DNA from 2 places in the Bradyrhizobium sp. TM233 genome. Region 2 is predicted to be linked to the other one. Evidence: predicted binding sites of a transcription regulator. Region 2 holds the regulator's gene; the other holds the start of a gene.
The links. Region 2 encodes LexA, which represses DNA repair genes until DNA is damaged. Its sites were predicted from a motif close to TGTTCNNNNTGTGTTCNG; they were not measured.

Region 1 (14,973 bases), 120 kb from region 2:
CCGATCGAGGGCTCGTCCAGCACGTAGAGCACGCCGGTCAGCCCCGAGCCGATCTGCGAGGCCAGGCGGATGCGCTGGCTCTCGCCGCCGGAGAGCGTGCCGGAGGAGCGGGAGAGGGTGAGGTAGTTGAGGCCGACGTCGAGCAGGAAGGTGAGGCGCTCGCGGATCTCCTTCAGGATGCGGCCCGCGATCTCGTTCTGCTGCGCGTTCAGCGCCGCAGGCACGGTCTCGAACCATGCACCGGCGCCCTTCACGGATAGCTCGGAAATCTCGCCGATATGCTTGCCGCCGATCTTGACGCAGAGCGCCTCAGGCTTGAGCCGAAAGCCCTTGCAGCCCTCGCAGGGCACGTCGTGGAAATACTTGGCGAGCTCCTCGCGCGCCCACTCGCTCTCGGTCTCGCGATAGCGGCGGTTGATGTTGGTGATGACGCCTTCGAACGGCTTCTTGGTGTCGTAGGAGCGCACCCCGTCCTCGTAGGAGAACTTGATCTCGTCCTCGCCGGAGCCGTGGAGGATGGCGTCTTTCGTCTTCTTGGCCAGGTCCTTCCACTTGGTGGTCAGCGTGAACTTGTAGTGCTTGCCGAGCGCGGTCAGCGTCTGCACGTAATAGGGCGACGACGACTTGGCCCAGGGCGCGATCGCGCCCTTGCCGATCGCGAGCTCCTTGTCGGGGATGACGAGATCTTCGTCGACATGCTGCTCGACGCCGAGGCCGCCGCAGGCAGGACACGCGCCGTAGGGATTGTTGAACGAGAACAGGCGCGGCTCGACCTCGGGAATGGTGAAGCCGGAGACCGGGCAGGCGAACTTTTCCGAGAACAGGATGCGCTCGGGTCCGCTCTTGTCGTGGATCTTGGCGGTCTTCTTCTTTTCCTCGGCGGGAGCTGCCGCCGGCGCGTCGGCGAACTCGACGACGGCAAGACCCTCGGCGAGCTTCAGCGCGGTCTCAAAGCTCTCGGCGAGGCGCTGGCCGATGTCGGCGCGCACCACGATGCGGTCGACCACGACGTCGATGTCGTGCGGGAATTTCTTGTCGAGCGTCGGCGCCTCGCTGAGCTCATGGAAGGTGCCGTCGATCTTGACGCGCTGAAAGCCCTTCTTGAGCCATTCGGCGAGCTCCTTGCGGTACTCGCCCTTGCGGCCGCGCACGACGGGGGCGAGCAGATACAGGCGGGTGCCCTCGGGCAGCGCCAGCACGCGGTCGACCATCTGCGAGACGGTCTGGCTTTCGATCGGCAGGCCCGTGGCCGGCGAATAGGGCACGCCGACGCGCGCCCACAAGAGCCGCATGTAGTCGTAGATCTCGGTGACGGTGCCGACGGTGGAGCGCGGGTTCTTCGAGGTCGTCTTCTGTTCGATCGAGATCGCCGGCGACAGGCCGTCGATCTGGTCGACGTCAGGCTTCTGCATCATCTCCAGGAACTGGCGCGCATAGGCCGACAGCGATTCGACGTAGCGGCGCTGGCCCTCGGCGTAGATGGTGTCGAAGGCGAGCGAGGATTTGCCGGAGCCGGAGAGGCCGGTGAACACCACCAGCTTGTCGCGGGGAATCTCGACGTCGATGTTCTTGAGGTTGTGCTCGCGCGCGCCACGGATCGTAATTGCGCGCAGGCTGGAGCCCGCGTTCTGTTGTTGGCGCTTCGCCTTGATCACTTCATCCATCCGAGTTGCCCTCAAGGAATCCCATGGGTGCGCGACCGCGCCAATAATAAAGGCGCGCTCGCCCGGAACCGGGATCGGCGCCGATGGGGTTGTCAGCGAACGTAGGAAGAACGGAGACGGATTTCCAGTGGGACTTGCGAATCGTCAACGGAATGTTGGCGCGCTGGCGGCATCTGGCAGCAGTTGCTTTGCGGAACTGCGCGGCAAGGTGCCGCGAAAACAAAAAGGCCGGCGCAAGGCCGGCCTTTCGTGACGATGGGACGTCGATAGCGATCAGGACTTCAGATCAATACCGGGCGACCACGGGGCCGCCGAAGGTGTAGTTGAGGCGAACGGTGCCCATGTCGACGTCCTGCTTGATACGGTCGATACGGTCGTTGACGCCGAGGATCGTGAACGAGTTGTTGCGCTTGCCCATGAACAGATGGTCGTATTCGATCGCCACGGACCAGTTCGGTGCGAAACCGAATTCGATGCCGGTGCCGACCGCGCCACCCCAGCGCGTCTCGCTTGCGCTGTCGAGCACCACGCCGCCCACCAGGCCGTTATATTTGGCGTGCGTGACGGCCGCGCCACCCTTCACGTACCAGAGCACGTTGTTCCAGGCATAGCCGACCTGGCCGGTGAACAGGCCAAGCGCGTCGATCTTGGTCTGGTTGACCAGCGGCCCAAGCACCAAGCTCGTATTCGAGCCCTTCAGGTTGGCCCAGTCGCCCTGGGCTTCAAGACCGAACACCCAGTTGGCCGACTGCCAGCGATAACCGACCTGTCCGCCGACGACGCCGCCGGTCGCATTGTGACAGCCTTCAGCCGTGTCCGGACCCGCAACACCGAAGATGTTGTTGACGTCCCAGCAGTTGCGGCTCGAGGCGCCGCCGCCGTTGATACCGATGTAGAAACCGCTCCAATTGTACATCGCGATCGGTGCGACTGGAGCCTTGGTGTAGGGGCGGGCCGCCAAATCGGCCGCCGAGGCCGGTGCCAACGCGCTGAGTGCGAACAAACCGGCCGAAGCCAGCAAAAGCTTCTTCATATCCATTCCCCAGTTCCGTTTCTCTTTCTGACCTTCCGGAAAGCGGAAGAGCCAGCGGAGCTATGACCCGACTAATGTCATTGCTTTACACCATTAAAGCCAAAGGTTGTGTCACCCGGACACCACATCTCCAGCAAAATGCTAGCGAGCGAGCGGGTTGGGGCGCAAAAACAAAAAGGCCGGCGCAAGGCCGGCCTTTCGTGACGATGTGACGTCGGTAGTGATCAGTACTTCGCAGATCAGTACTTGGCAACCACCGGGGCGCCGAAGTGGTAGTTCACGCCGACCTGCACGGTGTGGAAGTTGAGCGTGCCGGTGGTGATCGGAGCGCCGAGACCGGAGAAGTAGGTCTCGCCACCGAGGCTGCGATAGAGGTACTCGCCCTTGACCGACCACTGCGGAGCGAAGAACGCCTCGACGCCGGCGCCGACGGTCCAGCCCGAGTGGAACTTGCTGTCGGAGACGGTCACGCCGAGCGCGCTGACGCTGACCTTGTTGTCGATCCAGGCGTAACCACCGGTGCCGTAGAACAGCACGTTGTTGACGGCCCAGCCGATGCGGCCGCGGACGGTGCCGAGCGCGTCGGTCTTGGACGACACGGTGATGCCGAGAGCGCTCGCCGAGGCGCTGACGTCAGCCCAGGAGCCATCGGCCTCGATGCCGAACACGACGTTGCCGGTCTGCCAGTTGTAGCCGGCGGTGCCGCCGACGAAGCCACCCTTCATCTTCGGGTCGCCGGAAGCGTTTTCCCAGGCGCCGCCACCGACGATACCGAGGTAGAAGCCGGTCCAGTTGTAGACGGCCGCTGCCGGAGCGATCGGAGCCTTGGTGTAGGGGCGGGCTGCGAGATCGGCCGCCGAGGCGGGCGCAGCGAGAGCGAACAGACAGGCCGAAGCCAACAAAACCTTCTTCATTTCAACTAATCCCAGTCCCAGTTTCTGTTGTTGCCTTCCGTTCCCGGAAGGGCAGCGGACTCAACGGCCCAACTGACGCCGTACTTACACCACCAAAGCCGCAAGTTGTGTCTCCGAAAAGCCACAGCGGTCGAAAAGGTGATGGTTACTGACTCATTGCCTCCGGTTCGTGTCGCGCCAAACGAAAAAGGCCGGCGCGAGGCCGGCCTTAGACTTCAATGATGTCAGATAGATATCAGTAGCGCGCGGCGACCGGCGCACCCCAGTTGAAGTGATAGTTCACACCTGCCTTGACCGTGTGAACGGTATCGGTCCACTCGGAGCGATTGGTGGGCACGGCGGAGTACTGGATCGTGCTCTTGCCGAAATCGATATAGTTGTATTCGACCTTGGCCGACCAGTTCGGAGCGAACATGTATTCCGCGCCGGCGCCGACGGTCCAACCCCAGCGGGTGTTGTTCTGGATGAAGACGTTTCCGGGGATGCCATCGTAGCGGTGCTGAATGTCGCCGACTGCAGCGCCGCCGCTGACGAACAAGAGAGCGGGACCGGTGGAATAGCCGAGACGGCCCTTGATGTCGCCGAAGCCACGGATTCTCGTGAAGTAGGTGTCGCCGAGGCCGGCATTGATCTCGGCAGAACGGCCGTTGATGTCAGCCCAATGATAGTCGCCCTCGATGCCGAACACCCAGTTGGCCGCCTGCCAATTGTAGCCGAACACGCCGCCGACAAATCCGCCGGTGGTGTCGTAGTTCTGAGTTCCGGCAAAGATCGCCGTGTTCGGAGCGCCAAAGAAGGTTTCGTCGCTGCGGCCCCAGGCACCGCCGCCCTGCACGCCGACATAGAAGCCGGTCCAGGTATAGATCGGAGCGGGGGGCGCGATCGGCGCCTTTGTATAGGGACGGGCCCCAAGGTCTGCAGCACCGGCCGGAGCCGAGAGGGTCAGCGCAACCGCGCCAGCAAAGCCAATCAGAATCTTCTTCATTGTAATCTCCCCAGTCGTGTCCGCCTCTCTGAGTTCCCCAAGGCGGACGATCAGGCGCGAGGCCCATTGCATCAATTCCAGGCACGACGATAGCTCGATTGGGCGGCAAAGTCCGTGACCGGAGCGCAACAGCTAGGAGCAATCGACCTGCCCTTAACTTAATGAATGTTAAGTGGTTTTTATCATTCACGGGAACCCGGTTTGGTTCCATCTCCATTTGCCATCACAGCGCCATTTAGGCGCCACCCCGTCTCCACATTTGGCAGTAATGTCTGCAGGAACAAATCTGGAACAAATCGCCGGTCGGTGCTATATATGGGGATAACCTTGGGGGTGACGGGCTGAGCGGCGCTGCAAGCGTATAGGGTCGTCTCAACAAGGCGCAGAGGAACGCGAATAGCGCGCTCGGCCTTAGGAAATTCAGTGGCATTCGGAGTGGAGAGCGGCGATGGCGGGAAGCGTCAACAAGGTCATTCTGGTTGGAAATCTCGGCAAGGATCCTGAAATCCGCCGCACCCAGGACGGGCGGCCGATCGCGAATCTGAGCATCGCCACCTCCGAGACCTGGCGCGACAAGAACAGCGGCGAGCGCAAGGAAAAGACCGAGTGGCACCGCGTCGTGATTTTCAATGAAGGGCTCTGCAAGGTCGCCGAGCAGTACCTGAAGAAGGGCGCGAAGGTTTACATCGAGGGCGCGCTGCAGACCCGCAAATGGACCGACCAGAGCGGCGTCGAGAAGTACTCGACCGAGGTCGTGCTCCAGGGCTTCAACTCGACGCTCACGATGCTCGACGGCCGCGGCGGTGGCGGAGGTGGCGGCAGCTTCGGCGACGAGCCCGGCGGCGATTTCGGCTCCTCCGGCCCCGTCAGCAGCGCGCCGCGCCGTCCCGTGGCCGCCGGCGGCGGTGGCCGCAACAGCGACATGGACGACGATATCCCGTTCTGAGCACGGACCGGACGATGAGGGGGGCGCTGCCCGGCTGAGCGGCGCCTTCCCACGTCGTGTCAGCAAACCTTACTAATCGGCAGGAAGGGCTCGGGATTTCCGGGCCCGCTTCATGTTTGGGTTGAACGCGGATTGCGCCGGGGAAAACACCTCGACGAGGCGTGTGGCGGCGCGATTGACGAGGTCTCGGAGGCGATTTTGGAAGGCCTGTTCCAGGCCCATCCGAGACGCTCCCCGCAAGGCCGTAAGCTATTGGAAAAATAAGCGGAAAAAGCGCTTCCCTGGAGCCCGCGAGGGTGGTTATCAGGGGCTCGATGCGCTATATGATTCCCAGATAAAACCTCACCGGATTTCCCCTTGGCTGACGACGACGACAAGCCCGGCGACCAGCCGGGGCAACCCTCGGATATTCGCCCCGTCTCCATCTTCGAGGAGATGAAGAAGTCCTATCTCGACTACGCCATGAGCGTGATCGTGGCGCGGGCGCTGCCCGATGCCCGGGACGGTCTGAAGCCGGTGCACCGCCGCATCCTGTTCTCGATGAACGAGCAGGGGCACACGCCCGACAAGAAGTACGTCAAATCCGCCCGCGTGGTCGGTGACGTCATCGGTAAGTATCACCCGCACGGCGACCAGTCGATTTACGACGCCATGGTCCGCATGGCGCAGGACTTCTCGATGCGGGTGCCGCTGATCGACGGCCAGGGCAATTTCGGCTCGGTCGACGGCGATCCGCCGGCTGCCTATCGTTACACCGAAGCGCGCCTGACCAAGGCCGCGCTGGCCCTGCTGGCCGACATCGACAAGGACACCGTCGACTTCCAGCCGAACTACGACAACAACGAGACCGAACCGTCGGTCTTGCCGGCCAAGTTCCCGAACCTTCTCGTCAACGGCGCCGGCGGCATCGCGGTCGGCATGGCGACCAACATCCCGCCGCACAATCTCGGCGAGGTCATCGACGCCTGCGTCGCGCTGATCGACAACCCCGCGCTCACCATCGACGAGCTCATCAACATCGTGCCGGGACCGGATTTCCCGACCGGCGGCGTCATTCTCGGACGCGCGGGCATCCGTGCCGCCTATCACCTCGGCCGCGGCTCGGTCGTCATGCGCGGCAAGGTCGCGATCGAGACCATTCGCAAGGAGCGCGAGGCGATCATCATCACCGAGATTCCCTACCAGGTGAACAAGGCGACGATGGTCGAGCGAATCGCCGAGCTGGTGAAGGAAAAGAAGATCGAGGGGATCGGTGACCTGCGCGACGAATCGGACCGCGACGGCTACCGCGTCGTCATCGAATTGAAGCGCGATGCCGTGCCGGATGTGGTGCTGAATCAGCTCTACAGATTCACGCCGCTGCAGACCAGCTTCGGCGTCAACATGGTGGCGCTCGACAGCGGCCGTCCGCGGATCATGCATCTGAAGGACCTGCTGGCGATCTTCGTCGACTTCCGTGAACGGGTCGTCACGCGGCGCACCAAGTACCTGCTCGCCAAGGCGCGCGACCGCGCCCATATTTTGGTTGGTCTGGCGATCGCGGTGGCCAATATCGACGAGATGATCCGCGTCATCCGGACCTCGCCGGATCCGACCACTGCGCGCGACACCCTGATGTCGCGCGACTGGCCGGCCCGGGATGTCGAGGACATGCTGACGCTGATCGACGATCCGCGTCACCGCATCAGCGCGGATGGCACGATCCGGCTGTCGATGGAGCAGGCGAGGGCCATTCTCGATCTGCGCCTTCAGCGCCTCACCGCGCTCGGCCGCGACGAAATCCGCGACGAGCTCGACAAGCTTGCCGGTGAGATCGCCGATTATCTCGACATCCTGCGCTCGCGCGAGCGCGTGCTGGGCATCATCAAGACCGAGCTCGCCGAGGTGAAGGCCGAGTTCGCCACGCCGCGGCGCACCGTCATCATCGAGCAGGAAGGCGAGGTCGAGGACGAGGACCTGATCCAGCGCGAGGACATGGTCGTCACGGTGTCCCACGCCGGCTACGTCAAGCGCGTGCCGCTGTCGGCCTACCGGGCGCAGCGCCGCGGCGGCAAGGGCCGCGCCGGCATGCAGACCCGCGACGAGGACTTTGTCAGTCGCCTGTTCGTAGCCTCCACGCACACGCCGGTGCTGTTCTTCTCCTCGCGCGGCCAGGTCTACAAGGAGAAGGTCTGGCGTCTGCCGATGGCCGCGCCGAACGCGCGCGGCAAGGCGCTGATCAACATCCTGCCGCTGGAGCAGGGCGAGCGCATCACCACCATCATGCCGCTGCCCGAGGACGAATCCACCTGGGGCAACCTCGACGTGATGTTCGCCACCACGGGCGGCAATGTCCGGCGCAACAAGCTGTCGGACTTCGTCGATGTCCGCCGCTCCGGCATCATCGCCATGAAGCTCGACGAGAATGAAGCGATCGTCGACGTGCAGATCTGCACCGAGCGCGACGACGTGCTGCTGACCGGCGCTGGCGGCCAGTGCATCCGCTTCCCCGTCACCGACGTGCGCGTGTTCACCGGGCGCACCTCGATGGGCGTGCGGGGCATCGCGCTCGGCGAGGGCGACAAGGTGATCTCGCTGGCGATCCTGCGCCATGTCGAGACCACCTCGGACGAGCGCTCGGCCTATTTGAAGATGCGCCGCGCGGTCGCCGGCGAAGCCGCGGCGGAGGAGGCGGCAGCTGACGCAGAGGCCGAGGAGACCTCCGGCAGCTTCCAGCTCGCCCAGGAGCGCTATATCGAGATGTCGGCGGCCGAGCAGGTCGTGCTCACCGTCTCCGTCAACGGCTATGGCAAGCGGACCTCGTCCTACGAGTACCGCACCACCGGCCGCGGCGGCAAAGGCATCGTCGCCATGAGCGTCAACAACCGCAACGGCAACCTCGTGGCGTCGTTCCCGGTGGAGGACGCTGATCAAATCATGCTGGTCACCGACAAGGGCCAGCTGATCCGCTGCCCGGTCGAAGGCATCCGCATCGCCGGCCGCTCGACGCAGGGCGTCATCGTGTTCGACACCGCAGAGGACGAGCACGTGGTGTCGGTCGAGCACATCACGGAAGAAGCGGAGAGCGGCAACGGGGCGAATGGCGAATAGGATTAGCGAATAGGGTTTGCGGCTCTATTCGCTATTCGCCACTCACCCTTCGCGAAGTTAAATCTCCAGCTCCGTGCCGAACTCCACCACCTGCTTGGTCGGCACGCCGAAGAACGCGGCGGAGCGTTCGGCGTTGCGCTGCAGGAAGGCGAACACGCCTTCTCGCCAGACCCACATGCCCGGGACGTCCTCGCGCGGGATGATGGTCTCGCGGCCGACGTAATAGGTGATGTCGGAAAGGTCGATGCCGGGCAGCTTGCTCTGGCGGCAGACGAGGTTCAGTCCCTCATAGATCGTTGGGTTCTGCATGAAGCCGTAATGCAGGATGACGCGGGTGATGCCGGGAATGATATCGATCACGTCGGCGCGGTCTTCGTCCGCGATGTGCGGAAGCTCCTCGATCAGCACGGTGACCAGCAGCACGCGTTCGTGCAGCACGCGGTTGTGCTTGACGAATTGCGTCAGCGCGAGCGGCACGCCGCGCGGCGCGGACGCCAGGAAGACGGCGGTCCCGGGCAGCCTTGCGCTGCATTTGTTGACCGCGGTCTCGATCAGATCTTCCTCCGGCTGGCGCAGCCGGGCGCGCGCCGCCTCGACCAGCTTCACGCCGGCGCGCCAGGTCAGCATCAGGAAGGCGACGAGGCCGGCGAGCAGCAGCGGAAACCAGCCGCCCTCGAAAAGCTTGACCGAGTTCGCCGAGAAGAAGATCAGATCGATCACGAAGAAGAAGCCGTTCACGGCAACGACAAGCCAGGGCGAAAAGCCCCACTGGATCGCGACCAGCGCGGCCAGCAGCGTCGTGATCGCCATCAGCAGCGAGACCGCGATGCCATAGGCGCCGGCAAGGGCGTCCGAGGAGCCGAAGTTCAGGACGGCACCCAGTGTTGCCGCCGCAAGCAGCCAGTTCACCAGCGGCACGTAGATCTGGCCGATCGCATCGCTGGTGGTGTGGCGGATCTGCATGCGCGGCAGGAAGCCGAGCTGGATCGACTGCTGCGTCAGCGAGAACACGCCGGAGATGATCGCCTGCGAGGCGATCACGGTCGCGACCGCCGAGAATGCGACCAGCAGATAGTGCAGGGCGTCGGGGCAGAGCTGGAAGAACGGGTTCTCGATCATCGTGGGATCGGTGATCAAGAGCGCGGCCTGGCCGAAATAGTTCAGCACCAGCGCGGGCAGGCAGATCGCGAACCAGGCGAGGCGGATCGGCAGGCGGCCGAAATGGCCCATGTCGGCATACATGGCCTCGCCGCCGGTCACCGCGAGGAAGGCCGCGCCGAGAATGCCGAAGGAGACGTGGAAATCCTGGTGGATCAGGAAATTGAACGCATAAAACGGGCTGAGCGCCGCCAGCACCGCCGGCGCCTTGACGATGCCGTGGATGCCGAGCGCGGCGAGCACGACGAACCAGGCCAGCATCACCGGTCCGAAGATGCGGCCGATGAAACCGGTGCCCTGCTTCTGCATCATGAACAGGCCGATCAGGATGGTGACGGTCACGGGCACCACGACGGGCGCAAGCGAGGGCGCGTCGACCTTGAGGCCCTCGATGGCCGAGAGCACCGAGATCGCCGGCGTGATCGCGCCGTCGCCGTAAAGCAGGGCGGCGCCGATGAGGCCGACCACCAGGAGATGGGCGCGCCAGGTGCCGGGCTGGGCGTGGCGGGCGTGGAGCAGGGCGAGCAGCGCCACGATGCCGCCTTCGCCGCGATTGTCCGCCCGCAGGATCAACAGCGCGTATTTGAGTGAGATGATCAGCAGCAGGGCCCAGAGGATCAGTGAGGCGATCCCGAGGACGGCGTCGTGATGAAGCGTGCCGCCGTGGGCAGCCGCCTTGGCGGCTTCCTTCAGGGCATAGAGCGGGCTGGTCCCGATATCGCCATAGACCACCCCGAGGGCGCCCATGGTCATGGCAAGCGGTAGCGGATCAGGATGGTGGCCGGAAGCCACAGCGGGCGTACTGGACAATGACAACCCCCCGATGGGATCGCGCCCGACGGGTCATTCCGCCGGGCGCGAGCAACACAGTCTGCGACGAGACGTCGCAAAACTCCATCGGGATTATGTGACGTGAAGCTGACAGGCCAGCCTACGGGGTACGGTTCGCGGTCACGAGGCGCGCCTCGCGGACGTTCGCCTTGGTGCCGGCCTTGCGCAGGCATGAGGCTTCGAAATTCGGCCAGGCCTGCTGCGAGCAGTCCTTGCCGATGGCCCGGATGTCGAGCCGGTCGCTCTTGGCCAGCGGCTGCGGCACGCTGGCCTCGACGCTCGGGGCAAACCCGGGCAGGAGGGTAAGGGCGGCGGCGACACACGCAGACAGAGCGATCGCTGAGAGAGCCTTGATCATTTGACAGTCCCCTGTGATGCGGCCGCCTACGCCCAGTGTGCGGCCCGTCATTCGTTGGCCGGATTAGTAACCATGGCCAGTTTCCGGACGTCTTCGCCGGCACGGGAAATGGTTTCTTGGCCGCGCCCCTTTGTTTCGTGGTTGCCCGAGGGACGAAACAAACGGCCATTGCCGACATGGCCTGCGGGATATTTCGGTAGGATTTGGCCGGGGAACCGGCCCGGCTTGCCGGGCCGGGCCGGGCGCGGTAGGAGGGGGCCATGCCGCGCATTGCCTTCTATCCCGGTTCCTTCGACCCCATCACCAACGGCCATCTGGACGTGGTCCGGCACAGCGTTTCGCTGTGCGACCGGCTCGTGGTCGCGATCGGGGTCCACCCCGGCAAGAAGCCGCTGTTCTCCACGGAGGAGCGGCTCAAGATGCTTCATGACGTCTGCGGCCCGATCGCGGCGCAGGCCGGCTGCGTGCTCGAGGCCGTGACCTTTGACGATCTGTCGGTGACCGCGGCACGCAAGCACGGTGCGACGATCATGATTCGGGGCCTGCGTGACGGCACCGACCTCGACTACGAGATGCAGCTCGCCGGCATGAACGAGGCGATGGCGCCGGAAGTGCATACGGTCTTCCTGCCGGCCTCTCCGATGGTTCGCCCGATCACCGCCACTTTGGTGCGCCAGATCGCCGGCATGGGCGGGGACGTCTCGGCCTTCGTCCCGCCGCAGGTCGCGGCACAGCTCAAGGCAAAATTCGCCGCGTAACGGCGCGCTTCCTCTTCTCTCTGATCCGGAGTTGTCATGATCCGAATTCTCGCAGTTCTTGCCGCGCTTCTGTTCGCGGTGCCGGCGGTGGCGCAGCAATTGCCGGCCAACCTCGACAAGGCCAACGCCATCGTCATCGACACCACCAAGGGCCGCATCGTCATCAAGCTGCGCGCCGATATCGCGCCCCAGCATGCCGAGCGCATCAAGCAGCTCGCGCGCGAGGGCTATTACAACAACGTGCCGTTCCACCGGGTCATGGACGGCTTCATGGCGCAGACCGGCGACGGCGAGAAATTCAACGGCACCGGCGGATCGAAATATCCGAACCTGAAGCAGGAATTCTCCAAGGTGCATTTCGCGCGCGGCATCGTCGGCATGGCCCGGCGCGGCGACAGCGTCGACAGCGCCAACTCGCAATTCTTCATCATGTTCGCCGACGGCGGCAGCCTCGATAATCAGTACACCGTGATCGGCGAGGTCGTGCAGGGCATGGACGTCGTCGACAAGCTGAAGAAGGCTCCTCCCGGCTCTCCCGGCGGTGCCGTGACCGATCCCGACAAGATGGTGAAGGTGCAGGTCGCCTCCGACATCAAATAGGAGACGGCGATGGCGCGCTGTGGCGACAAGCTCCTGCTGGTTGCCGCCGTGCTGTTGCTCGGCGTGTCCAGTGCGGCCGCCGAGGATGGGCAGGTCAACACCATCCAGGACATCTTCCGGCATCTGCGCACCTGCTGGAAGCCGCCGCCGGCCGCCAAGGCCCGCCCACTCGACATCACCGTCGTCGTGAGCTTTAACCGGTCCGGCGACATTCTGGGCCATCCGAGGATCTCCTATGAATCCGCGGAGGCCTCCGACAATGACCGGCTGCAATACCGGATCGCGGTGATGGAGGCGTTGCAACGCTGCACGCCGATGCCATTTACCGATGCAATGGCCGGCGCCGCTGCGGGACGTCCATTCGCGATCCAGTTCCGCAACCGGAAAACTTCACCTCCAACGCAAGAGAGACGAGCATGAGCGCCACCGAAAACACCCTGATCCTCGAGACCACGCAGGGTCCCGTCACCATCGAGATGCGGCCCGACCTCGCGCCCGGCCATGTCGCGCGCATCAAGGAACTGGTCCGCGAGGGCTTCTACGACGGCATCGTGTTCCACCGCGTGATCGACGGCTTCATGGCGCAGACCGGCTGCCCGCAGGGCACCGGCACCGGCGGCTCGGGCAAGAAGCTGAAGGCCGAGTTCAACAAGGAGCCCCATGTGCGCGGCACCACCTCGATGGCGCGCGCCGCGAGCCCGGATTCCGGCGACAGCCAGTTCTTCATCTGCTTCGACGACGCCCGCTTCCTCGACAACCAGTACACGGTGTGGGGCAAGGTCACCGAGGGCATGGAGAACGTCGACAAGATCAAGCGCGGCGAGCCGGTGCAGAACCCCGACAAGATCGTCAAGGCGCGGATGGCCGCGGACGCCGAGTAAGCGTTTCCCCTCATGGTGAGGAGGCGCGAAGCGCCGTCTCGAGCCATGAAGGTCGAGCTGATGCAGCGGGCCTTCATCCTTCGAGACGCGGGTTCCGCGCTCCTCAGGATGAGGAGTGACTGTGTGGCGCTGAGCCCGACATGCGCACCGATCTGTTCGATTTCGACCTGCCCGCCGAGCGCATCGCGTTGCGCCCGGCGAGCCCGCGCGACTCCGCGAAGATGCTGGTCGTGGAGAACGGCGCGTTACGCGACCAGACCATTGCCGGCCTGCCGCAATGGCTGAAGCCGGGCGACCAGCTCGTCGTCAACGACACCAAGGTGATCGCGGCGCAGCTCAGGGGCCGCCGCATCGGGCGTGAGACCGAGCCGAAGATCGAGGCGACGCTGATCAAGCGGCTCGACGGCTCGCGCTGGCAGGCGCTGGTGAAGCCCGCGAAGAAGCTCGTCGCCGGCGACCGCATCCGCTTCGGCAACGAGGGCAAGGTCTGCCTGCTCGGCCATCTCGATGCCGAGGTCGAGGCCAAGGGCATCGAGGGCGAGGTGACGCTGTCGTTCTCGTTCCACGGCCCGGCGCTGGATCAGGCTATCGCCGACCTCGGCAGCCCGCCGCTGCCGCCCTACATCGCCTCCAAGCGCACGCCCGACGACCAGGACCTCGCCGACTACCAGACCATGTTCGCGGCGAACGAGGGCGCGGTCGCAGCGCCGACGGCTGGACTTCATTTCACCCCGGCACTGGAGCAGGCGCTGCGCGCGCGTGGCGTCGGAATCAACCAGGTCACGCTGCATGTCGGGGCAGGGACCTTCCTGCCGGTGAAGGTGGACGACACCGAGGGCCACAAGATGCATGCCGAGTGGGGCACGATCTCCGCCGAGACGGCGGAGCGCCTCAACAGCGGGCGGAAGAACGGCGGCCGCATCGTCGCCGTCGGCACCACGTCGTTGCGGCTGCTCGAGAGCGCAGCGCGCGAGGACGGCACCATCCAGCCCTTCGCAGCCGAGACCTCGATCTTCATCACGCCCGGCTACCGCTTCCGCGCGGTCGATGTCCTGATGACGAATTTCCATTTGCCGAAGTCGACGCTGTTCATGCTGGTGTCGGCGTTTGCAGGGCTGGAGACGATGAAGCAGGCCTATGCACATGCGATCGCAAGCGAGTATCGGTTCTATTCGTATGGCGATGCGTGCTTGTTGTTTCGGGCAGAGCCAAATCCATCCCCGTCACCCTGAGGTGCTCGCCTCTTCGGCGAGCCTCGAAGGGCGACGGCCCGGCCGTGGCATTTCGGCCGTTCATCCTTCGAGGCTCGCGGCGCGATGCTGAACGCATCGCGCCACTCGCACCTCAGGATGACGGATCGACGGGCGTGCTCGGTTACGCCATCACCCGCTGCGGCAACAGCTCCGCGATCTGCACCGCGTTCAGCGCCGCGCCCTTGAGCAGCTGATCGGCTGCCAGGAACATCGAGATCGAATGCCCGGAGGGATCGCTGAGGTCCTTGCGGATGCGGCCGACCAGGACGTCGTCCTGGCCTGAGGCGTCGATCGGCATCGGGAAGTAGTTCTTGACGCGGTCGTCGACGACCTTCACGCCGGGCGCCCGGGCCATGATGGCGCGGACCTGGTCCTCGGTGATCTCCTTCTCGCATTCGAAGGTGATGGCCTCGCAATGGGCGCGCAGCACCGGCACGCGCACGCAGGTGACACCGATCGCGATCCTCTCGTCCTCGAAGATCTTGCGGGTCTCCTTGATGAC
Region 2 (14,973 bases):
CTTCAGCTGGCCATGCATGTAGTCCGACAGAAGCCCGCCGTCTTCGCGCTTGATCGTGGTCTCGACGTCATCCATCATCGCGGACTGCGTATGGCCAGCGGCGATTGCGGACGACAGCCCAACCGGCCCCAGGGCAAGGACGGCAAAGGCGGCTGCGCTCAAGGCGAATTTTCTCGAAGGGTTCATGGTCTTTCTCCAGGGGGTTGATTCGGATGGTTCTCTGCTCATCGAGATCTGCGATGAGGACAGCGTGGGCGGGGCGGGTCAGGCCATATAGACGCGAAGCGCCGGCAACTCTTACGCACGGAGGTGTCAAAGGCCGCTGCGACCAACTCGGAAGTCGTCATTCGCCAGCCTCCCCGCGCTGCTCGGACGATCGACTTCTGTCCACGCCTTTCGACCAGGTCCGGTAGTAGGCGACGCCCGTCATGATCCAGAGACCCGCGGCGCCAACGAGGATCTGAGCCAGAATTCCCTCCGATCCGAAATCGAGCAGGAAATGCGCGATGAACGAAAGGAAGAGACCGATGCAGAACACCGGCAGGGATTGCTGGCCGCATCTGATCAACGGCTGCAGCAAAGGCGACTTCAGCCCCGGCCAGTCGATCGGAACGAGCGAGACGACGATGAGCACCAGGCTCGCCAGATGGATGACCCGATAAGGACTGAGATTGGTCTTGTCGTTCGGGATGAAGACGGCGGCGAGTGCCTCGGGGACGTAGTCCCTGAACCCTGGAATTCGCTCAGCCAGCGTCACCACAAGCGCGAAGAGCACGAAGCCGCAGCTCAAGACGAGCAGCGTGCGGGACGACAGCAGCCAGCGGCTCGCCGCCGCCCCTCCCAACGCCAGCCAGGCTCCGAATACGAAAAGCAGTTGCCAGGCGAACGGATTGAAATACCAGACTCCGGCCGGATAGGACGGCAGATTCAATTCGTAATGTCGGGCGGCCAGATAGAGACCGAGCGAGCCGATCATCACTGCATTGCGCCATCGCAGCATGAACCAGAGCACGACGGGAAACGCGGCCATCAGCACGATGTAGAGTGGCAGAACGTCGAGATTGAGCGGCTTGAACTTGAGTATCAGGCCCTGCGAGAGCGTCTCGGCGGGAAAGTTCATGAGCGGCGCGACGTTGAACTGATCCATCAGATGAAGATCGTCAAAGCTGTGCGCGATGTAGTGCACGGCCGTGAGATAGACCAGGAACAACAGCAGGTGAGCGACATAGAGCTGCCACACCCGCCGCAGCAGCCGGGTTGCGCCGATGACGAAGCCACGCTCCATCATCATCGAGCCGAATACGAACGTCGCGGTGTAGCCGGAGATCAGCACGAACAGATCGGCGCCATCGCTGAAGCCGTAGTTTCGCGTCGTGAACCAGGCGAGCGCAGAATCCGGAATGTGCCCGAGAAAGATCAACCAGTTCGCCAGACCCCGAAACAGATCCAGTCGCACATCGCGCCGTGGCTTGAGCAGCACCGACCTGATCGTGATCGTTTCCCATAACCGGCGATGCAAGAGAAACGCAACTTGCAAGGGCCGACCGGGGGCGTGAATGGTCTCGTCAGTCAACGGTGCGTTCTCCATCTCTGCGGTCAACTTTTGTCGGATCGCAACCGTGTCGCCGCTCATTCGCGCGGCACGCTAGGTTGCGTCATCGACGCAGGTTTGACGGACATCAAACCCGATCGGCGCACCAGCCAAATCTTTTTGTGATTCAATCGCGTAATGAATCGAGGCGCCCGTCGTCTTCCACCGGAAGAGTCATCGGCCACGACATCTGTCGACATGCTCGAGGGCTTTGCGCGCGACCTGCGATTTCTCGCAGCGGCGAGAATTTTTCTCTGTAAGAAGATCGACGTTTCTCGTCGCCCGCGGCAACACGACGATCCGCGCAACGACGCGCGCGAGCGCGCGCGTCGACATTTGATCTTGCTCAACCTACACAATCAAGCTCCGGGTTTGGTTGCTGCTCGATCGAGCCACCGGGACTTGATTGACACCAACTCGACGAGATCAACAGGAGAAACCAGAATGAGTCACCGCAAGCTGATCGTCGCCGCCGCGATCATGTCGTTCGTTGCGTTGCCCGCCATGGCGCAGACGAGCACGACCGATGAGAAGAACGGCCATCACTACTCGGGCGGACCGAAGACCGAGGTCCCTCACCATATGGGCAAGAAAGAGAGCGACGGCGGGACGACCGGCGGATCTGGCGGCAGCCACCATTACGGCGGCGGACCGAAGAGCGAAGTCCCGCATCACACGGGTCCGAAGAAGCAGCAATGACGATCGCGCAGTGATCCCGCCGCTCGCGACCGCCCAAAACACAATCGCCCGGGAGTGGACATCCACTCCCGGGCGATCGATGACTGGAGGTCGTAAGATCTAGTTCGGCACCGAAGCCTTCGACGCGGGCTTGGCCGCAACCGCGTTGGCGGTCACGCCGTGCAGGAAGTCGTACGCCGCATGCAGAGCCTTGTCGTCCTCCTCCTTCGGCGGAACGTAGGACTGCGATCCGGTCTGCTCGCCACCCTCGCCGGCTGAGAGATGTCCGCGCATCTGGGACTCCGCCATGGTGTCCATGCGGCCCTTCAGCTCCGGCGGCACGTCCTGCAGGATCTCAATGTCGGGGGCGATGCCCTGGGCCTGGATCGAGCGGCCGGACGGCGTGTAGTAGCGCGCCGTGGTCAGCGCCAGCGCGCCATTGCCGGCACCGAGCGGAATGACGGTCTGCACTGAACCCTTGCCGAACGAACGCGTGCCGATGATGGTCGCACGCTTGTGATCGTGCAGCGCGCCGGCCACGATCTCGGAAGCCGAGGCCGAGCCGCCATTGACCAGAACCACCAGCGGCTTGCCCTTGATGAGGTCGCCGCCATGCGCGGTGAAGCGCTGGGTCTCTTCCGGATTGCGGCCGCGGGTCGAGACGACCTCGCCGCGCTGAAGGAAGGCGCTCGACACCGACACGGCCTGGTCGAGCAATCCGCCCGGATTGTTGCGCAGGTCGACAACGTAACCGACGAGCTTCTCCTGAGGGACATCCTTGGTGATCGAGGCGATCGCCTTCTTCAGGCCGTCGGTGGTCTGCTCGTTGAACGAGGTGATGCGGACATAGCCGATGTCACCGTTCTCGACATGGAAGCGCACGGGACGCACGTGAATGATCTCGCGCTTGATCGCGACGTCGAGCGGGACGTCGGCGCCCTTGCGCACGATGGTGAGCTTGGTCTGGGTATCGACCGGGCCCTTCATCTTGTTGACGGCCTGCTCGAGCGTCATGCCCTGCACGGCTTCGCCGTCGATCTTGCTAATGAGGTCGCCGGACATCAGGCCGGCCTTCGAGGCGGGCGTATCGTCGATCGGCGAGACGACCTTGACGAGGCCGTCTTCCATCGTGACCTCGATGCCGAGGCCGCCGAACTCGCCGGAGGTGGTCTCCTGCATCTCGGTCCAGGCCTTCGCGTTCATGTAGCGCGAGTGCGGGTCGAGCGAGGTCACCATGCCCGTGATCGCGCCTTCGATCAGCTTGGCATTGTCCGGCTTTTCGACATAGCTCGCCTTGACGCGCTCGAACACCGTGCCGAACAGGTTGAGCTGGGAATAGGCGTCATCCGCGCTCGCTGCCGCTCGTGCTGCCCATACACCGCCGTGCGGGCTGGCTACCAGAAGGGTCAGACACGCTCCAGTGAACGCGCCCAGAGGGAACAGCAGGGATTTCCGCATGGATGGCCTGGCCTTTTTTGCTTGGCGGTTCGCTTGAGCTTGCTTGAGCTCGTCTCTCGAGACTTTGGGAAGCGCCATGCAATTGGCGATCCAGTCCGTTTCTCACAATACCATTCTGGTTTCTTCAAGGCCGGGATGCACCGCCGGCCGGTACACCGCAAAAATCGCTTCGTTCGGGCCTAAACTTTTGGCAACGTTGCAGGACTGGCCCGTCCCAAGGGGGAATCGGTGCGCCGGTCCAGCCTCGCAGCCATGCCATTTTAGGATGGTTTTGGAGCGCTGGACGGGCTAGGCGATGACACAAGGCTTCAAATTCTCGGGAGGATAACAATGAACGAGGCACCCCGCATCCGGCCGGAACGGAACGTCGAGCTTGGCGCCAGCAACGAGCAGTTCCAGAACCTGCACGAATTCATCCGGAAAGCGCGAGCCAACCTCAACCAGAACGCCTGGGACTACATCGTCGGCGCCGCCGAGACCGAAACCACGATGCGCCGCAACCGCATGGCGCTGGACGAGATCGCCTTCCGCCCGCGGGTGCTACGCGACGTCCGCAAGGTCGACGGCTCGGTCCAGCAGTTCGGCCGCAGGATGCGCCTGCCGGTGGTGCTCGCCCCGGTCGGCGCACTCGAGATCTTCGATCCGGATGGCGCGGCGAGCGTCGCGCGCGCTGCCGGCACCTTCGGTGCGGCGCACATGCTGAGCTCGGTGTCCGAGCCCGGCCTGGAGCAGACTGCGGAAGCCGCGCCCGATGCGCTCCGGCTCTATCAGCTCTATGTCCGCGGCGACGACGCCTTTGTGGCCGATGTCGTCAGCCGGGCCGAGAAGAGCGCCTATGCCGGCTTCTGCCTGACCGTCGACACCGCCCATTACAGCCGTCGTGAACGTGACATCGCCAAGCGCTACGTCCGCGAGAGCCGCCTGCGTGCCACCGGCGGCGATTTCCAGAAGGGCCTGGAGTGGCGGACCGTGAAGATGATCAAGGACAAGTTCCGGATTCCGCTGATCCTGAAGGGCATCGCCACCGCCGAGGACGCCCAGATCGCGGTCGATCACGGTGTCGAATGGATCTACGTCTCCAACCATGGCGGCCGCCAGCTCGACCATGGCCGCGGCGCCATGCATGTGTTGCCCGAGATCGTCGAGGCCGTGAAGGGCCGCGCCAAGATCATGGTCGACGGCGGCATCTGTCGCGGCACCGACATCGTCAAGGCGATCGCGGCGGGCGCGGACATGGTCGGCATCGGCCGGCTGCAATGCTGGGCGCTGGCGGCGGCTGGCGAGGCCGGCGTCGCGCGGATGCTGGAGCTGCTGGAGGACGAGGTACTGCGCTGCCTCGGCCTTTTGGGCGCCACGTCATTCGCCGAGGTCGACAGATCCTGCCTGCATCCGGCGACCGCCACCAACGCACCGAGCGTGTTCAGTGCATTCCCGCTGTTCGACCACGATCCGTATCGATATTGATGAAAAGGACGCAATGACTTCGCTCACTCCCGGCAGCGCGGATGCGCTGCTGTTCGATCTCGGGCGCGTGGTGCTCGACATCGACTTCTCCAAGGCGATCGCCTGCTGGGCGGACCATGCCGGCTGCCAGCCCGAATCCATCGTCGCGCGCTATGTGCGTGACGAGGCCTACCGTCTGCACGAGGTCGGCAAGATCAGCGACGAGGATTATTTCGCCTCGCTGCGTGCATCGCTCGGCATCGGCATTTCGGACGCGCAGTTCCTGGAAGGCTGGAACGCGATCTTCGCCGGCGAGATGCCTGACATCGCCGAGCTGCTGCCGCGTGCGGCGAAGCAGATGCCGCTCTACGCCTTCTCCAACACCAACCGGCCGCATGTCGACTATTTCTCGAAGGAATATGGCGAACTGCTCGGCCATTTTCGCGCGCTGTATCTGTCGTCCAGCATCGGCCTGCGCAAACCGGACGCGGAAGCCTTCGACCACGTCGTCACCGCGATCGGCGTGCCCGCGGAGCGTATCGTGTTCTTCGACGATCTCGCCGAGAACATCGAAGGCGCGCGGGCATGCGGACTGACGGCAGTGCATGTGACGTCGCCACGCGACGTCGGAAACGCCTTGAAGGCATTGGGCATCTGACGATTTCCGCTGAGCGGGAGGCGCCAACGGAGGGCAAGTCTTCCGGAACCAATTTTGCCCGAAATAGGAACCAGAACGCTTTGTGCATTTTTGTACGGAGTTCCGGGAACGGAATGGCCCCTTCCGGACTCTTGAGTCCGCTGGGACTTCTACAACGGACTTATCGACGTGCTGGGCAAAACCTATCTCACCAAGCAAGCCTCTCTCCTGTTAGAGTTCGCGAGAACCACCTCGGATTCTGACCTTTCCGCCAAGCTGATCAGCAAGGCCGCCGACCTGAAATCCCAGGCCGATCCGCTGCCCGACAGGGATCAAGGCCCGAAGGCTCCCGACGTCGCGCTGGACGACGGGCCGGACCGGCCGACCGGGAGTTGAGCGATGCTGGCGGTGGCGCTCGTCATTCTCGTCCTCGCCATGGCCACCCTCCTGCCCATCTGTCTCGTTCTCTGGATCATGCCACACCAGGCCTGAATCTGCCTTCCATACTGGGCTGGGAAGCGGCAGGATAAATCGCGCCCGCTCCGCAATTTTGCCTCTGCCCCCGCGCTCGGCTAGAAGACTGTCGGAACATTTCGTCCGAACGTGCCGAGCAGGAGTTTCGCCGTGGCCTTGATGCCGGTTTCCGACGCCCTTGCTGCGGTGCTGGCGGGTGCAGAGCCGCTGCCTGCAGAGATGGTTTCGCTCGACGAAGCCTACCATCGCGTGCTCGCCCATGACGTCGCTGCGCGGCGCACCCAACCGCCCCAGGCGATGTCGGCGATGGACGGCTATGCCGTGCGCGCGGCCGACGCGGCGACCATCGATTCCAGGCTGACGATGATCGGTGAGGTCGCAGCGGGCCGTCCGTTCACGGGAAGGGTCGGCGCCGGCGAAGCCGTGCGGATCTTCACTGGCGGTGTCGTTCCCGACGGCGCGGATGCAGTCGTGATCCAGGAGGACACGATCGCCGAAGGCAAGCAAATAACGATCAAGGAAGCCGCGATCGTGGGTCGCCACATCCGCCCCGCCGGCGTCGATTTCCGCGAGGGTGACGTCCTCCTGCGCAAGGGAACCCGTCTGACAGAGCGCGATCTCGCCCTCGCCGCCGGCATGAATCACCCGCATCTCGCCGTTTGCCGCCGCCCGAGGGTCGCGATCCTTGCCACTGGCGACGAACTGGTGATGCCGGGCACCACACCCGGGCACGGCCAGATCGTCTATTCCAACGGCTACGCCCTGCACGCGCTCGCCCGCAGCGAGGGCGCCGAGACCATCGACCTCGGTGTTGCCGCCGATACGCTGGAGGCCACCACCGCCGGCATCCGCCGCGCGCGCGAAAGCGGCGCCGACATCCTGATCACGACCGGGGGCGCATCGGTCGGCGACCACGATCTGGTCCAGCAGGCGCTCAAGGACGAAGGCATCGCGATGGCGTTCTGGAAGATCGCGATGCGGCCCGGCAAGCCGATGATGCACGGACGGCTAGGGGCGATGGGCGTCATCGGCCTGCCCGGCAATCCCGTATCGTCCTACGTGTGCGCCTTCCTGTTCATGGTGCCGCTGATTCGGGCACTGTCGGGCCGTTCGGTTGTTCATCATCTTCGCGAGCGCGCCGTACTGGGCCGCGATCTCGGCGCCAACGACCAGCGCGAGGATTATCTGCGCGCGCGCCTGGAGCTGCGCGACGACGGCACCCTCGTCGCCCTTCCCGTCAGCCATCAAGACTCCTCTCTGCTTGCGAATCTTGCTGCAGCACAGGTACTTCTCGTGCGCGCACCGTTTGCGCCGAAGGCCGAGGCCGGCAGCCCCTGCGAGATGCTAAGGCTCCCCGTCTGAACTGCGCGGCCACACGCATTCCGTGAGTTTCGTTCTGTTCACGGTAAATTAAGCAGTTGCGGAACACATATCGAACATATAGTGTCCGTTCATGATTTGTTTCGAGCATGCAGTGGCTTATCGCTGAATTCATCGTCTCGGAATCGAACGACATCAACCGGGGGACTTTGGTCGAGATGTTAACGCGCAAACAATACGAGCTTCTGCGGTTCATCAGCGAACGCTTGAAGGAAAGCGGCGTGCCGCCGTCCTTCGACGAGATGAAGGATGCGCTCGACCTGCGCTCGAAATCAGGCATCCATCGCCTGATCACCGCGCTCGAGGAGCGCGGCTTCATCCGCCGCCTGCCCAACCGCGCCCGGGCCATCGAAGTGATCAAGCTACCCGAGCTCCAGGCTGCCGCCGGCAACCGACGCGGCTTCACGCCAAGCGTCATCGAAGGCAATCTCGGCAAGGTACGCGCGAGCTCCAGCCCGTCCGCAGACGAGGGCGAGCGGCCCGTTGCGGTGCCGGTGATGGGCCGCATCGCGGCCGGCACCCCGATCGAGGCATTGCAGACCCGCAGCCACACCATCAGCGTGCCGCCCGACATGCTCGGCTCCGGCGAACATTACGCGCTCGAAGTGCGCGGCGATTCCATGGTCGAGGCCGGCATCCTCGACGGCGACATGGCGCTGATCCAGCGCAACGAGAGCGCCGATACCGGCGACATCGTTGTGGCGCTGATCGACGACGAGGAAGCCACGCTCAAGCGCTTCCGTCGCCGCGGCGCCTCGATCGCGCTGGAGCCCGCCAATGCCGCTTACGAGGTGCGCATCCTGCCGCCGAACCGCGTGAAGATTCAGGGCAAGCTGATCGGGCTTTACCGCAAGTACTGATACCGGAAGTACTGATACCGGAAGTACTCGGCGCCTCGCGCGCGCCTTCGATCGGCCTCGCCGATCAGAGATTGGAGCGGATGATGGTCCGCTCCGGCTGGATAGTCTTTCTGGTTCTGCACAGATTATCCGGCCCCCTCCTTTCGCGACATCCTCGGCAGGCCGCTGCGAAGCAACATCGCTTCGCGGCCTTTCGAGTTCGAGGGGGGACAGCCCAATGCGCCAGATCGTTTGAGCGCAGCCGCAGCAACGCTGATGGCTCCTCAGCATCGCAAGCCGTTGTCGCGCAATCGCATCGCCATGTCGGCCAAGACACGGCCGCGAGCGCGCGACGACCGCAATGCAGTCGCGTAGCCATCGCAGCCGAGTTGGCGATACAGGCGGGTCTCTCGCCGGTCGTTTGATGCGCGCCTCCCAAATGCACGGAGGCCGGCTTTGTTCCTATCGAATTCGGAAAAGATGGAAAAGATAATGTGATCGGGGCTCGCGGATCCCAGCCGCAGATTTGCCTACAACGAAGCAGAGCGTTGCGTGTTTCAACTCTGACAGAGGCCTGCGCCTCCAAAAGAGGTGCGGGTCGCTATCTCTGCAATGAGGAGCACCCGATGTGTGACTATAGCCTGCATGCCGTCGCGACGCGCCCCGCAGAAGTCGGCGAGACGATCGTCACGACAACATTCCGCGGCACCTCGACGCGCGGCTTCGCCTCCGAAGCCGATCTCTCGGTCGCGGTCTGCCTGCTGCCGGGAACGGAGCTCGCCTTCGCCGACAACGTCCGTTACGACAACCGCTGGATCTGGACGCGCACCGTCAACTCCCGCGTCGGCAAGTTCGGCAAGATCGATCCGCACATTCCCGATCGCCATCATGATGCGATCGAATTCCCGGACGGCAAATCCGTGCTGGTGACGCAGCTCGTCGAGGGCCAGCGCGCAACCGTGCTGCAACTGCCGGTGACCCTGCCGATCGGCGAGCGCGAGCACAGGCCGCAGATCATCGCCGACAGTCGCCCGACGGTCACGCGACTGCCGATCGGCTGACGCCCTCCGGCCCGGCGGGTCCGGGGCCAGGATTGAAATGCCGTCGCCGGCCGATGCCGGCGAGCCCGGTGGGTTTTTGTTTCACGAAATTCGATCGGTGAGCGCCGCCGCCGCCGCACCTCGTCGCCGCACGAAGTTTGGGCCGTCCTGCCTGAATTTTGAACCTCCGCTCCGCAGCCAAATGACCGATGCTGTCGTGGTTTGAGGCGGCGGACACGCTCGATGAAAACCTTCATTCGCGTCGTTGAACTCTGGGTGCCTGACCGGACGCGCATGCGGCTGGAATTCGGCGGTGGCCTCTACGACGAAGGGCTGTCCGCGTTCAAGGCCGTCAGCGAAGAGCTGCACTTCGGATATGACGAGGGGCTTCCAGGCAAGGCCTGGGCCTCCGGCCATCCCGTCATCCTCACGAAATTCGCCAACTCCTATTTCAAGCGGACCGAGCAGGCCGTCGCGGCCGGCCTCACCTGCGGCGTGGCGGTGCCGGTGTTTGCAGGCGAATTCCTGCAAGCCGTGATGGTGCTGTTCTGCGGCGACGACGAGGCGCATGTCGGCGCGATCGAACTCTGGCACAACGATCCTGATCTCTCCCACGAGATGGGCCTCGTCGACGGCTATTACGGCGCAGCGGACATGTTCGAATTCAACTCCCGCCACACCAGGTTTCCTCGCGGCTTCGGCCTGCCCGGACGCACCTGGAAGGCGGGCCTGCCGCTGATCATCAAGGACCTGCACGACGCCAAGAGCTTCCTGCGCTGGGAGGACGCCGCCAAGGTCGGGATCAATCTGGGGGTCGGCGTGCCCTACCGAACCGGCACCGACCAAACCTGGGTTCTGACATTCCTCTCCGCGCAGGCAACGCCGATTGCGCGACGCTTCGAGATCTGGGTTCCGAACGAGGCACGTTCCGCGCTGGTCTTTCGCGCCGGCGATTGCAGCGCGCACACCGACCTTGCCGCGCTCTATGCGACCAAACTCATCGCCCGAGGCGAAGGCAGCATCGGCGGCGCCTGGGCCACTGGCATGCCGGCGCTCAACGACGATCTCACCCATGACGGCTCGATCGCCGGATCCGAGGCCTGCGCAGCCGGGCTGAACCGGATGGTGGCCCTGCCGGTCATCGGCAACGCAAGGCTCGAAGCCGTGCTGGCCTGGTATCTGTAATCGACCGCGTCAATCGTCGGCCTGCAAGTCGGTCTCCGATGGCGTTGCGTCGCGGTTGCGGGGAGCCGCCTTCGGCGCAAGGCTGCCGTCGAAATCACCTTCGCCGGCACCGGCCGGTAACCACGGACGGTTGGTGCCCCTCGCCCTCACCGCCTGAACCGAAAAGCCGTCGCCACGCTGCGTCAGGGCCAGCGCGCCCTGGCGAACGAGCCGCTGCCGATCCACTACCATCGCCGCACAATCGGGCGGCACGGGCCTTGACGTCACCACCAGCGCGGCCCGGCTGCAATCGTCCGCCAACGCGTCGATGCGCGAGGCCAGCGCGACCAGCCGTCCGTCCGCGAGCGGCGTCACGCAGCCCGACTCGTCGCACGATATGCCGCTCGCCAGCGCGCTACTGCCGGCATCGCGCGGATCGGCGTCGGCAGCCAACCACTCCTTGAGCAGGAAATTGTCCTTGCCCGCCCTGATCAGATGCAAACGCCCGTCCCCGCCCCGCACCGCGACGCTCGCGCCATCCCCGGCAATCAGGATATCGGGCTGCCGCACCGACAGCCCCCAGCCGATGGAAACCAGCAGCACCATGGCACCGCACCAGCGCAACGGCGTGCGCAACAGGCCCATCACGATGATCCCCAGGCTCGCTGCGATCAGCGGCGCGATGCCGAACGCCGGGATACGGCCGACCGCACCCGGCAATGCCGCCACCCAGCGCGAGACCGCGACCATCCAGTCGATCCCGATCCCCATCAGCCACCAGAACACGCCGTCGACCCCGAACGGCGCCGCGAGCAGGCCCAGCAGCCCCGCCGGCATCACCAGCGCCGAGACCACCGGCATCGCGCCGAGATTGGCGAGCACGCCGTAGGGCGTGACGCGGTGGAAGTGGAAGGCGGCGTAGGGCGTGGTCGCAAGCCCCGCGATCAACGAGGCCAGGAACAGCATCGCGATCTCGCGGCCGCCCCACATCGCGACGCGCGCGGTCGCCGAATGATCGGGTGAGGCAAACAGGTTCGGCATGCCGATCTGTACCAGTGCGACGAGACCCAGCGTCGCGGCAAAGGACATCTGGAAACTCGGATGCACAAGCGCTTCCGGCGCGACCGCGAGCACGATCAGCGCCGCCACCGCGAGCGTACGGAAGGTGATGGCGCGGCGATCGACCATCACGGCGATCAGCACCACCGCCGTCATGAAGAACGAACGTTGCGTCGCGACCTCTGCGCCAGACAAGAGCAGATAGAACGCAGCCGCCACCAGCGCTGCGGCCGCCGACCATTTCTTGACGGCAAAGCCGGCCGCCAGCCCCGGGATCAAGGCCAGCAGTGCGCGCACCGCGAAGAAGACGACTCCGGCGACGACCGCCATGTGATAGCCGGAGATCGACAACACATGGCCGAGCCCCGAGATGAACATCGCGTCATTGACGGGCGTCGTAATCGCATCGCGCCGCCCGGTGAGCAGCGCTGTGGCGATCGCACGGTTGTCACCTTCGAGCGTGGCGCGGATGCGGGCGTCGATCGCATCGCGCAGGCCTTGCATGAAGGCCGCATAGCGCAGCCGCAGGCCGCCGGCATCGGGCGGGATTGAAGCCGTGATCGTGCCCATCACGAAGCCGGAGGCGCCGATGCCCTGAAAGAACATGTCGCGCGAAAAATCGTAGCTGCCGGGGCGCACCGGCGAGAGCGGCGGCATCAGCCGGGCCTTGAGTTGCACAAAGCTGCCGACCTCGGGCGCGGTGCCCTTGCGCACCGACAGGCGGACGCGCTCAAGCTTGACCTCGCTGCGCTGCGCTTCCATCGCCGTGACGCGCAGCACGAAACGATCGGTGCGCTCGCGGATGTCGCGGGCCTCGACGAAACCCGACAGCGACACCGAATAGAGCGGTTTTGCCAGCACGGGGTGGGCGATGCGCGCTGTCTTCCAGGTCGCCACGGCAAAGCCGGCCGCGACCGCCGCGATCATGATCGCCGGCGCAAACAGCCGGCTCCGCCGCAACAGGATCGCGCCAAACGTGAGCGCGATCGCCGTCGCGGCAACGACCCACAGCACCGGCTCATGATCGGCGGCAAAATAGAGTGCGATGCCACCGCCAAAGGCGACAGGCACCCACGGCAACAGTCGCCCGGCGCCGGCCTCGGCGCGGGCCCATTCACGCAGCGTCTCGACGATTGCCGGCCAGGCTCCAAAGCCCGCGGAGACGAAGCCCCCGGCTGGCGCAGCGCGGCCAACCGGCCACGTCCCGGCTATCCCCTGGGACCGTGCTGGCCGGCCCGGCTCCGCCATATCCCTGCACCCTACGCGACGCGATTGCCGCCAAGGCTACCGGAACGTGCGGCCGCGCGAATAGCGGCACAAATCGAGAACGAAGGGAGCCTCCCCCTACTTTTCCTCTTCCATGGTCACAGCGACATCCGCCTTGGCCGACAGCCGAACCTTGTTTCCCTCGACACCGGCGACGAGCCCCTTGTCGATGAAATGATGATGGCCCTTGTGGCTGCCCTCGCCGCTGTCCTTCTTGGTCAGCTTGATGCGGTTGCCCTCGACCTTGTCGACGGTGCCCACATGGACGCCGTCGGCGCCGATGACTTCCATATGCTCTGCGATGTCTTGCATGGTGAACTCCTTCAATGGAGCTTCCACAACGCGGGAGACGATCTTTCGTTCATAAGCGGCAGCTCGGCCTAATTCCAGTTGCATGCTTGACGCAGGATGCACTTCATGCGCAACTAAAAATTGCAACAAAGGTCCGCGCATTTCCCCTCCATCTTGATCCTCATGACCATATGACGAAGCGTTACATTTTTCTCAGTCTCATTCTTTCATTTGTGAGTGTTACGATCGCGCGTGCTGACACACAGACCGAAGAGAGACTCTCGGATAGACTGAAGAGGGCTCAAGAGCGAACTCCAGGCACTTCTCTCGTCTTCATGCACGCACGCCTGATCGAAGAGAGTTCACGCGTGCCGATGTGTCAGGACATCTGGGTCACGGTGGTTTCCGACAAGGGCGAAAGTAATACGTTCGAGGTCGAGAAAACGCCGAGGCTGTTCGGTCGTATTCTTAGCGGCGCGTCATATGGAGCGGTCGCTGTGCTGGCCCCCGGGACATACACCTTGCAAAAAGTGGGTTGCACACAGCCAAGCGCCGGTATCGAACTCAAGGGGGATTTTGCCCGATTTCGGATTGGAAGCAACGAGATCGTCAATATCGGGTCCTTCTTCATCGACTATAACTTCGTCCCGACACCACTCTTTGGAAGGCGCACATTTAATGCCCGGACCAAAGTGGAGCCCTTGAGTAACGAGGCCAGGACCAACCTCGCGGAACGCCTGCACGTTACTTTTCCAAAGGCCATAACGCGGTATATGATACCGAATCCGGCTACATCCGGAAACAACGCCGCCCCCTCTACCGGACAGCCTGCTAGATCAGCGGCGCCTTCGCCGAAGCGTGGTGATTGACGATCTTCCAGTCGCCATCCTCAGGGATGATCACCCAGCTCATCTTAACGACGAGATCGGGGCGTTCGCCGGCGAGGTCGAAGGTGATGGTCGCACCCATGTTGATGAGATCAGGACCGGCCTGTGCTGCTTTGACCTCGGAAAACGTCGCGTTCGGCTTGCGCCAGCGCGGCAGGCCGTTGAAGTAATCGACAACGCCGCCCCTGCCCCGATAGAGCTTTGGGTTCGAGCCGAAGAAGAAAGCGTTCTTCGAATAAAGCCCGGACAGCGCAGCCGCGTCGAGCGTCGCGAAGCCGGCGCACCATTTCGCGATGATGGCGGAAACGATGGCGTCGGCTTCCCCGCTCATATGCGCATCACCCTTTCGCGACTTCCTTCGCGAATGTATCCCGCAGGCCGATGGTGCGTGAGAACACCGGCTTGCCCGGTTTCGAGTCCTTGTCACGGACGAAATAGCCCTGGCGCTCGAACTGCATCGGCTCGGTCGCATTGCTCTCCGCCACCGACGCTTCGATACGGGCGTCGGGCAGGATCTCCAACGAATTCGGATTGAGATCGGCCGCGAAGTTCGACGCGTCCGGGCTCGGATTTGAGAACAGCTGGTTGTAGATGCGGATCTCCGCCGGCACCGACGTCGCGGCCGGCAGCCAGTGCATGGTCGCCTTGACCTTGCGGCCGTCGGGCGCGTTGCCGCCCTTGGTCGCGGGGTCGTAGGTGCAGCGCAGCTCCACCACCTCGCCCTTGTCGTTCTTGATCACGCCGGTGCACTTGACGAAATAGGCGT

Region 1: AABA86_RS20250 (single-stranded DNA-binding protein) is a predicted target of LexA. The motif match lies at 4,873-4,890, and genes of this name have one in related genera.

Annotation. Positions count from the first base shown of each region.
Region 1 covers NZ_BTIG01000008.1:458,461-473,433, forward strand. Annotated here, with positions in the region: gene uvrA (excinuclease ABC subunit UvrA) at 1-1,664, opposite strand, end outside; gene AABA86_RS20235 (outer membrane protein) at 1,951-2,697, opposite strand; gene AABA86_RS20240 (outer membrane protein) at 2,937-3,611, opposite strand; gene AABA86_RS20245 (outer membrane protein) at 3,847-4,596, opposite strand; gene AABA86_RS20250 (single-stranded DNA-binding protein) at 5,045-5,542, shown strand; gene gyrA (DNA gyrase subunit A) at 5,900-8,632, shown strand; gene AABA86_RS20260 (potassium transporter Kup) at 8,690-10,543, opposite strand; gene AABA86_RS20265 (hypothetical protein) at 10,722-10,979, opposite strand; gene coaD (pantetheine-phosphate adenylyltransferase) at 11,240-11,737, shown strand; gene AABA86_RS20275 (peptidylprolyl isomerase) at 11,774-12,337, shown strand; gene AABA86_RS20280 (hypothetical protein) at 12,347-12,757, shown strand; gene AABA86_RS20285 (peptidylprolyl isomerase) at 12,754-13,218, shown strand; gene queA (tRNA preQ1(34) S-adenosylmethionine ribosyltransferase-isomerase QueA) at 13,359-14,450, shown strand; gene AABA86_RS20295 (aspartate-semialdehyde dehydrogenase) at 14,593-14,973, opposite strand, start outside.
Region 2 covers NZ_BTIG01000008.1:334,734-349,706, reverse strand. Annotated here, with positions in the region: partial or broken gene AABA86_RS19705 (flavin reductase family protein) at 1-66, opposite strand, end outside; gene AABA86_RS19700 (OpgC domain-containing protein) at 344-1,480, opposite strand; gene AABA86_RS19695 (hypothetical protein) at 2,036-2,290, shown strand; gene AABA86_RS19690 (S41 family peptidase) at 2,390-3,727, opposite strand; gene AABA86_RS19685 (alpha-hydroxy acid oxidase) at 4,058-5,191, shown strand; gene AABA86_RS19680 (HAD-IA family hydrolase) at 5,205-5,828, shown strand; gene AABA86_RS19675 (hypothetical protein) at 5,997-6,203, shown strand; gene AABA86_RS19670 (molybdopterin molybdotransferase MoeA) at 6,432-7,643, shown strand; gene lexA (transcriptional repressor LexA) at 7,820-8,521, shown strand; gene AABA86_RS19660 (hypothetical protein) at 9,127-9,561, shown strand; gene AABA86_RS19655 (GAF domain-containing protein) at 9,784-10,725, shown strand; gene AABA86_RS19650 (ComEC/Rec2 family competence protein) at 10,735-13,011, opposite strand; gene AABA86_RS19645 (DUF2171 domain-containing protein) at 13,108-13,341, opposite strand; gene AABA86_RS19640 (hypothetical protein) at 13,428-14,189, shown strand; gene AABA86_RS19635 (nuclear transport factor 2 family protein) at 14,152-14,538, opposite strand; gene AABA86_RS19630 (glutamine--tRNA ligase/YqeY domain fusion protein) at 14,546-14,973, opposite strand, start outside.